DNA from 4 places in the Rhizobium sp. NLR10b genome. Region 3 is predicted to be linked to each of the others. Evidence: predicted binding sites of a transcription regulator. Region 3 holds the regulator's gene; each other region holds the start of a gene.
What was found. Region 3 encodes HrcA, which represses chaperone genes, less so after heat shock. Its sites were predicted from a motif close to GTTAGCACTCNCNNNNNGNGAGTGCTAAC; they were not measured.

Region 1 (2,201 bases), on a different contig from region 3:
GCGTCATGGAGTTCAACAGTTCAATGGTAATGCATAGATCGCCGCTCGGCCTCCTTGCCTTCCTTCTTCTCGCCGCTGCTCCGATTTCCTCGCGTGCTGCCGATTGTGGCAGCACGGCCTCGCCGAAGCTCGACTGGCAGGAATGCACGAAGAAAAACCTGATGTTGCAGGGCAGTGACCTCCAAGGCGCCAATCTCTTCAGCACCGATTTCTCGCTGACCGATCTCAGCGGTTCGAATTTCAAATCCGCCAATCTGGAAAAGGCGAGCTTGGTGCGGGCCTCGCTTGAGGGGTCACATGCCGAAGGGGCCAACTTCGCCAAGGTCGAGGCCTATCGCGCCAGCTTCGCCAATATTGCCGCCGAAGGCGCTTCCTTTGCCGGCGCCGAGCTGCAGCGCGCCAATTTTGCCGGCGCCCGGCTCTCCGGCGCGAGCTTCGAAAAGGCCGAACTCGGCCGCGCCGATTTCGACAAGGCGGTGCTGACGGGGGTGAAATTCTCTTTCGCCAATCTCTCCCGCGCTGACCTTTCCCACGCCACCTTCGAAGGCCCGTTAATCTTCGAGCGCGCCTTCATGTTCTTGACTCGCATCGAAGGCCTCGACCTCTCGGCTGCCGCCGGGCTCGAACAGGCACAGATCGACCTCGCCTGCGGTGACGCCTCGACCAAACTGCCCGCCGGCCTCTCGGCGCCGCCGACATGGCCTTGTCCGGCTGAGCACGAGTGATTACCAGGCGACACTATACGCCTATGGCAACACGCACGTCTCTCTTGGATGGTTCGGTTCGACTTAGTGGAGTTTGAACTCGCCCATGACGCGGCGCCACTCGTTCGGCCCGATCAGCCGCTGGTGGGTGTAGCGAACAGAATGCAACGGCCCGTCGAGGGAGGACTGCCAGAACTCGAGAAACTTATGCATCTCCGGAAAGTCCGGGGCAAGATCGTAATCCTGCCAGACATAGGTCTGCAACACGGATTCAAAATCAGGAATGCGATAGAGGATATGTGCAGTGGTCAGCCCATAGCCGTTCAGCTGACGTTCCAGATCTGAGGAAAATCGCATACTTCATCTCCGTTTCGTGACGCTCGAAAGGTGGCGCAAAATTTTGCAGCCATCAACGGATTTCTGAAACGCGTCCACCGTGTTTATTGTGCCTTTACAGGATGTTAGCAGCCACTTCGCACGAGTGCTAATTTTTTTATGGCGCCCTCTTGAAATGGAAAAACCGCAAAACCAGATCATTGCGCGCAGAACGCTCGATCGAGGTTTTGCACCCGCCCGGACTGGTCATCCGGTCCGGCCAGGGGAATAACATCACTATTGTTTGTCCATTGGAGGAAAACATGTCGTTCCGACCGCTTCATGATCGCATTCTCGTCCGCCGCGTCGATTCCGAGGAAAAGACCAAGGGCGGCATCATCATTCCCGACACTGCCAAGGAAAAGCCGCAGGAAGGCGAGGTCATCGCCGTCGGGCCCGGTGCACGCAACGAGGCCGGCCAGATCCAGGCGCTCGACGTCAAGGTCGGCGATCGCGTTCTGTTCGGCAAGTGGTCCGGCACTGAGATCAAGATCAACGGCGAGGACCTGCTGATCATGAAGGAAAGCGATGTCATGGGCATTATTGAAGCCCAGGCGGCCGAAAAGATCGCCGCCTGAGGCATGTCCGCGCATGAGTCAAAAAGCTGCCTATTGAAGGAGTGAAAGAATGGCTGCGAAAGAAGTGAAATTTCATAGCGATGCCCGTGAACGCATGCTGCGCGGTGTCGATGTGCTGGCCAACGCCGTAAAGGTGACGCTGGGTCCGAAAGGCCGTAACGTCGTGATCGACAAGTCCTTCGGCGCGCCGCGCATCACCAAGGACGGCGTTTCGGTTGCCAAGGAAATCGAGCTCGAAGACAAGTTCGAAAACATGGGCGCGCAGATGCTGCGCGAAGTCGCATCGAAGACCAACGACCTCGCCGGCGACGGCACCACGACTGCGACGGTGCTCGCCCAGGCGATTGTCAAGGAGGGCGCCAAGGCGGTCGCCTCCGGCATGAACCCGATGGACCTGAAACGCGGCATCGATCTCGCCGTCGACGCTGTCGTCGCGGAACTGAAAACTAACGCCCGCAAGATCTCCAACAATTCCGAAATTGCCCAGGTCGGCACGATCTCCGCCAATGGTGATTCCGAGATCGGCCGCTACCTTGCCGAAGCA
Region 2 (2,201 bases), on a different contig from region 3:
TCGGAAGAAAATCCTCCACCTGTTTGCGCTGATCCTTTGAAAGCGTCTCCACTCGCTCTTTCCAAAAGCGTTCGGCCGCCGGGGGATCCTCATTCCATTGACGAACAGTGGTGATGTTGTCGTCGATCTTGGACCGGCGCCGCCCGCCGAGACTGAGATACTCCCTCGCCAGTTTCAGGCTTGGGGTCTCGGTGCCGCTCTCGCGATCCAACGTCGAACGCACATTGCAGCGGGCGGCTTCCAATGCCGCCTGGCGATCGGCCTCAGCTTGCTGCGTGTCGAAGGAGCGCGCATCGTCGGTTCCACTCTCGGGTGAGATGTTGGTTGGGGAAGTGGTCATGGATCACCTTTCGATGCTGTGATCCAATAACCTCCGCCAGCCGCGAGAGTTCCGCATGCTGGCGATTGATTCGAGCGGGCGGCCAAGCCAAGCCGTCCTGCCGGCAATCAGTGAACGGCCATGCTTACCATGCGATAGGGGTGCACGGCCTCGAACTGCGAGATCATCGCCGTTGCCTGGAGCAACACGCGCTCGGCATTCTCGGGATCGTCCCTGGCGAGTTCGTCGGCATTGACGCGGATCGCTTCGGCCATGTTGTTGGAGAGCACGGCAAATTGCGTATTGCCTTCGACAAGAGCCTCACGCGCCGTATCCTCCAGCGTGCGAGCGATATCGACGAAGATCTCCTCGCGTTCCTCGATACTGAGGTCTTTGATTATATTGGTCTTCTCTTCCATGTCACTCACTCCTAAGACGTGGGACGGTGATCGAGCTCATCGAGCCTCGATCGCCAGAGAGCTAGGAACGCCGACATCCGGATTCAAGCCTTGTGCAGTTTGAACTCGCCTTCGAGACGAGGGGACGACTATCTTCATTATGTCGAACGCAGGAAGGGGGCTTCTGTTCCCGGGAGAGTTGCTAGCAGTCGACAGCAGAGAGTGCTAATTTTTCTCCTGCTCCTCTTGAAATCGAAAAACGCTCGAACCAGATCATTCGCGCAATGCGCGCGACTTGCACCCGTCCGGATCTCATCAATCCGGTCCGGCCAGCACCGACACCGTCGTCATTGTTTGTCTATGGAGGAAGACATGTCGTTCCGACCGCTTCATGACCGCATTCTCGTCCGCCGCGTCGATTCCGAGGAAAAGACCAAGGGCGGCATCATCATTCCCGACACCGCCAGGGAAAAGCCGCAGGAAGGCGAGGTCATCGCCGTCGGTCCCGGCGCACGCGACGATGCCGGCCAAATCCAGGCACTCGACGTCAAGGTCGGCGATCGCATCCTGTTCGGCAAGTGGTCCGGCACGGAGATCAAGATCGATGGCGAAGACCTGCTGATCATGAAGGAAAGCGACGTGATGGGTATCATCGAAGCTCAGAGCGAGCGGAAAGAGGCCGCCTGAGTCCATCAAGTCGGAAGTCAACGCTAAAGCGCGTTGCGATCTCTGAGGGTCGTCCCTCGCGCTTTGGATCTTAATTTCTTCGCATGTCGTTCTCGCAAAACCGCTGTACACTTGGCGACATGCGCTAGCTGCCGATGAAGGAGTGAGGACATGGCTGCTAAAGAAGTCAAATTCAGCGTCGAAGCCCGCGAAAAAATGCTGCGCGGTGTCGACATCCTGGCCAACGCCGTAAAGGTGACACTGGGTCCGAAAGGCCGTAACGTCGTGATCGACAAGTCGTTCGGCGCGCCGCGCATCACCAAGGACGGCGTTTCGGTTGCCAAGGAAATCGAGCTCGAAGACAAGTTCGAAAACATGGGTGCCCAGATGGTCCGCGAAGTCGCTTCGAAGACCAGCGACATCGCCGGCGACGGCACCACGACTGCGACGGTGCTCGCCCAGGCGATCGTCAAGGAGGGCGCCAAGGCCGTGACATCAGGCATGAACCCGATGGACCTGAAACGCGGCATCGATCTCGCCGTCAGCGCTATCGTCGAAGAACTGAAGGCCAACGCCCGCAAGATATCCAACAATGCCGAAATTGCCCAGGTCGGCACCATCTCCGCCAATGGCGATGCGGAAATCGGCCGCTTCCTGGCGGAGGCCGTGCAAAAGGTCGGCAATGACGGCGTCATCACCGTTGAAGAAGCCAAGACCGCCGAAACCGAACTCGAGGTCGTCGAAGGCATGCAGTTCGACCGCGGCTATTTGAGCCCCTATTTCGTCACCAATGCCGACAAGATGCGGGTCGAATTCGA
Region 3 (2,201 bases):
CGGGCCACCCTTGGCGACGCCGACCATGGCCGGGCGCAGGACGCGTTCGCCGATGGTGAAGCCGGCCTGCACGACCTGGACGACGGTATTGTTCGGCACTTCGGAGTTCGGCACTTCGAACATCGCCTGATGGAAATTCGGATCGAATTTCTGGCCAACCGGCTCCAGCTTGCGAACGCCGTGGCGCTCCAGCGCCGCGAGCATCGCGCGCTCGGTCATCTCCACACCTTCGATCAGCGTGGTGAGGCCGGCATCGGCCGTGGCCTTGGTCTCCGGAGAGATGGCGTCCAGCGCCCGGCGCAAATTGTCCGAGACGGCGAGCATGTCCCGGGCGAAACCGGCGACGGAATAGGATTTTGCATCCTTGACCTCGCGCTCGGTGCGGCGGCGCAGATTATCCATCTCGGCGGCAAGGCGCAGATAGCGGTCACGCAGCTCGGCATTCTCGGCCTTCAGGAGGTCGAGCGGATCCGGCTGGTTTGCCTCCTCCTGCCCGGCAGTGGCTGTTTCGACGTTGACGGCAGCGTCGGCTGCGGCGTTGGCCGCAGTTGCGTCAGGTCCGTTTTTCGTCGTTTCATCGGTCATGACGGTCTCCGGTTGGTATTTTCAGATGCGCCCGATATCGAGGTTTGACCGGAAAAAATCAAGTCTGCGTGACGAAGAAGCGAAAATTCCGCGGCTTCGCCAGTGATGACATCAAAGCGGATTGCGCGACAGGCGGGAGACGAGCTGGGCGGTATAATCCACCATCGGCACGATACGGGAATAATTGAGCCGCGTCGGGCCGATGACACCGACGGCGCCGACAATCCGGTCGTCCTCGTCGCGATAGGGCGCGACGATGAGCGACGAGCCGGACAGCGAGAAGAGCTTGTTTTCCGAACCGATGAAGATCCGAACGCCCGAACCACTTTCGGCCAGGTTAAGAAGCTCGATCAGGCTATCCTTCTTTTCGAGATCATCGAACAGCATGCGCAGCCGGTCGAGATCTTCGGCGCCGGCGAGGCCTTCGAGCAGATTGGCGCGGCCACGGATGATCAGCTGGGCGGGCTTTCCCTCGTCCGGGCTGCCGGCCCAGACGGCGATGCCGCGCTCGACAAGATCGCGCGAGAGCGCATCGAGTTCGTGACGGACATCATCCTTCAGACGGCTTAATTGTTTGCGCAGCTCCGGCAGCGTCTGGCCGGACATGTGGGCGTTGAGGAAATTCGCCGCCTCCGTCAATTGCGACGAGGTGATGCCTGCCGGCAGTTCGATGATGCGGTTTTCCACCTGATCGTGATCGCCGACGAGTACGGCGAGCGCCTTTGTCGGCTCAAGCCGGATGAACTCGACATGTTTCAACACCGGATCGCTTTTCGAGGTGATGACGAGGCCGGCCCCGCGCGAGATGCCGGAAAGCATGCGACTCGCCTCGTTCATCATCGATTCTACCGGATTGCCGCCGCTTTCGGCCCGCACCTGGCGATCGATGCTGGCACGCTCCTCGGCGGAGAGATCGCCGATCTGCATGAAGGCATCGACGAAGAAGCGCAGCCCGATCTGGGTCGGCAGCCGGCCGGCGCTGACATGCGGGGAATAGATGAGACCGAGCTCTTCGAGATCGCTCATGACGTTGCGCACCGAGGCCGGCGACAGCGACATCGGCAGCAGGCGCGACAGATTGCGCGAGCCGAGCGGCTCGCCGCTTTCAAGATACCCTTCGACGATGCGGCGGAAAATTTCCCTGGAGCGTTCGTCCAGTGCAGCAACGGCATCCGAAACCGACGTCGACCTGATGCCCATGAACCTTTTCAAACCCACGCTGATGATGCTCCCGAAAATATAGTCAAACTCGCACCCGTGGCAAAAGGGAATTTGCAAATGGGCGCCGCCAATCGTAGAAGCGGTCAACAACTCCAGGAGATGAGAATGCGGCCTTCAGGCAGAAAAACCGACCAGATGCGCAAGGTCTCGTTCGAGCGCAATTTTTCCAAGCATGCGGAAGGCTCGTGCCTGGTGAAATTCGGCGATACGCACGTGCTTTGCACCGCGAGCCTCGAGGAAAAGACGCCGCCATGGCTGCGCAACACCGGCAAGGGCTGGGTCACGGCCGAATACGGCATGCTGCCGCGGGCAACCGGCGAGCGCATGAAGCGCGAGGCCGCCGCCGGCAAGCAGGGCGGCCGCACGCAGGAAATCCAACGGCTGATCGGCCGGTC
Region 4 (2,201 bases), on a different contig from region 3:
TGACGCCTTCGTTGCCGACCTTCTGCATGGCTTCGGCAATGTCGAGACCGACCTGACGTTCGCCGTTTGCGGAGATCGTGCCGACTTGGGCGACTTCCTCCGAAGTGTTGATCTTCTTGGCCTTGGCCTGGAGATCCTTGACGACTTCAGCAACGGCGAGATCGATGCCGCGCTTCAGGTCCATCGGGTTCATGCCGGCGGCAACGGCCTTGGCGCCTTCGCGAACGATCGCCTGGGCAAGAACGGTTGCAGTCGTGGTGCCGTCGCCGGCGATGTCGTTGGTCTTCGAAGCGACTTCGCGGACCATCTGGGCGCCCATGTTTTCGAACTTGTCTTCGAGTTCGATTTCCTTGGCGACGGAAACGCCGTCCTTGGTGATGCGCGGAGCGCCGAACGACTTGTCGATGATGACGTTACGACCCTTCGGGCCGAGCGTGACCTTCACTGCATCGGCGAGAATGTCGACGCCGCGCAGCATCTTTTCGCGCGCGGTGCGGCCAAACTTGATTTCTTTAGCTGCCATGTTTGTGACTCCTGAATTCGATTTGTTCGGGCGAAACGCCCGTCAGCCATTTCGGGAAAGCGGATCGGCCGATCAGCCGATGATGCCCATGATGTCGGCTTCCTTCATGATCAGAAGGTCTTCGCCGTTGATCTTGACTTCAGTGCCGGACCACTTGCCGAACAGAACGCGGTCGCCAGCCTTGACGTCGAGAGCCACGACCTTGCCGGACTCGTCACGTGCGCCGGAGCCGACGGCGACGATTTCGCCTTCCTGCGGCTTTTCCTTGGCGGTGTCGGGAATGATGATGCCGCCCTTGGTCTTCTCTTCGGACTCGACGCGACGAACGACGACGCGGTCGTGAAGCGGACGGAAATTGGTGCTTGCCATTGTCTAATCCCTCGATCGAATGACATTCGCGGACCGGAGCGGTCCACATGGATAAGTGTTAGCACTCCTCTAAGGTGAGTGCTAGCGCTCGAGCATTTAGGGATGGCTCCGAGAGGAGTCAATGAGAGCAATCACGAATTTTTGTGCCGGAATTGTGAAGAGGCGGTGAATTATCGGAGATTGTCGTTGAAATGTTCTCTAACCGTTGCGTTCGGCAACGTCGCCCGACCTTGCCATTCGCTCTGGCCGGGATTGCCGGCGCTCTTGTCTGCCAAGGTGAAGAAAATGCCTTGCCATCGCCTTGCGCCTTTGCAATGTCACCGGTGACTGAAGCAAATCGGGAAATCGGCATGGCCAGGCGGATAGAAAACTTCTCGCAGATATCGGCGCATTACGACGTGGTGCTCTGCGACGTCTGGGGGGTGGTTCACAACGGCGTCGATCCGTTTCCGAAGGCCGCCGCCGCCCTTCAAGCCGCGCGTGAGAGCGGCGTCGCCGTCGTCCTCATCACCAATTCGCCGCGCCTTTCCTGGCAGGTGGTTGAGCAGTTGCGCCATATCGGAGTCCCCGACAGCGCCTATGACCGGATCGTCACCTCGGGCGACGTCACTCGCGGGCTGATTTCAGAAGGGCCGAAGACGGTCTTTCTGCTCGGCCCCGAGCGCGACAAGGCGCTTCTCGAAGGCATTGGCGTCGAACGTCGGCCGGCGGGCGAAGCGCAATCGCTCGTCTGCACCGGCTTTTTCGACGACGAGACGGAGAAGCCCGAGGATTACACCGACATGCTTCTGGATTTTCAGGCACGCGACGTGCCGATGATCTGCGCCAATCCCGACCTCGTCGTCGAACGTGGCCATCGCATCATCCCCTGCGCCGGCGCCATGGCCGCCTATTACGAGCAATTAGGCGGCAAAACCCGCATTGCCGGCAAGCCGCACCAGCCGATCTACGAAGCGACGCTTGCGGCCGCCCGCGAGCTTCGCGGCGATTTTTCCATTGACCGCGTGCTGGCGATCGGAGACGGCATGCCGACGGATGTGCGCGGCGCCTTGAATTTCGGTCTCGATCTTCTCTACATCAGCGGCGGTATTCACGCGAAGGAATACACCTTGAACGGCGAGACCGACGAAGCGATCCTCAACGCCTATCTCGATCGGGAGAAGGCGGCGCCGAAGTGGTGGATGCCGCGTCTTGCATGAAGAGAAGCCAGCCGATGACCGTCTTCCACCGCAATGAAACCCGCGAACCCTTGCCCGCCCATCTCAAGGGCGGGGTGATCGCCATCGGCAATTTCGACGGCGTGCATCGC

Region 1: groES (co-chaperone GroES) is a predicted target of HrcA. The motif match lies at 1,165-1,193, and genes of this name have one in related genera.
Region 2: HJB91_RS22600 (co-chaperone GroES) is a predicted target of HrcA. The motif match lies at 919-947, and genes of this name have one in related genera.
Region 4: groES (co-chaperone GroES) is a predicted target of HrcA. The motif match lies at 950-978, and genes of this name have one in related genera.

What each region holds. Positions count from the first base shown of each region.
Region 1 covers NZ_JABDWV010000009.1:238,922-241,122, forward strand. Annotated here, with positions in the region: gene HJB91_RS17220 (pentapeptide repeat-containing protein) at 24-725, shown strand; gene HJB91_RS17225 (usg protein) at 789-1,061, opposite strand; gene groES (co-chaperone GroES) at 1,343-1,657, shown strand; gene groL (chaperonin GroEL) at 1,707-2,201, shown strand, end outside.
Region 2 covers NZ_JABDWV010000014.1:143,897-146,097, forward strand. Annotated here, with positions in the region: gene HJB91_RS22590 (hypothetical protein) at 1-340, opposite strand, end outside; gene HJB91_RS22595 (hypothetical protein) at 448-738, opposite strand; gene HJB91_RS22600 (co-chaperone GroES) at 1,090-1,404, shown strand; gene groL (chaperonin GroEL) at 1,555-2,201, shown strand, end outside.
Region 3 covers NZ_JABDWV010000003.1:116,822-119,022, reverse strand. Annotated here, with positions in the region: gene grpE (nucleotide exchange factor GrpE) at 1-585, opposite strand, end outside; gene hrcA (heat-inducible transcriptional repressor HrcA) at 697-1,785, opposite strand; gene rph (ribonuclease PH) at 1,912-2,201, shown strand, end outside.
Region 4 covers NZ_JABDWV010000004.1:275,281-277,481, reverse strand. Annotated here, with positions in the region: gene groL (chaperonin GroEL) at 1-523, opposite strand, end outside; gene groES (co-chaperone GroES) at 596-892, opposite strand; gene HJB91_RS08375 (TIGR01459 family HAD-type hydrolase) at 1,243-2,091, shown strand; gene HJB91_RS08370 (bifunctional riboflavin kinase/FAD synthetase) at 2,106-2,201, shown strand, end outside.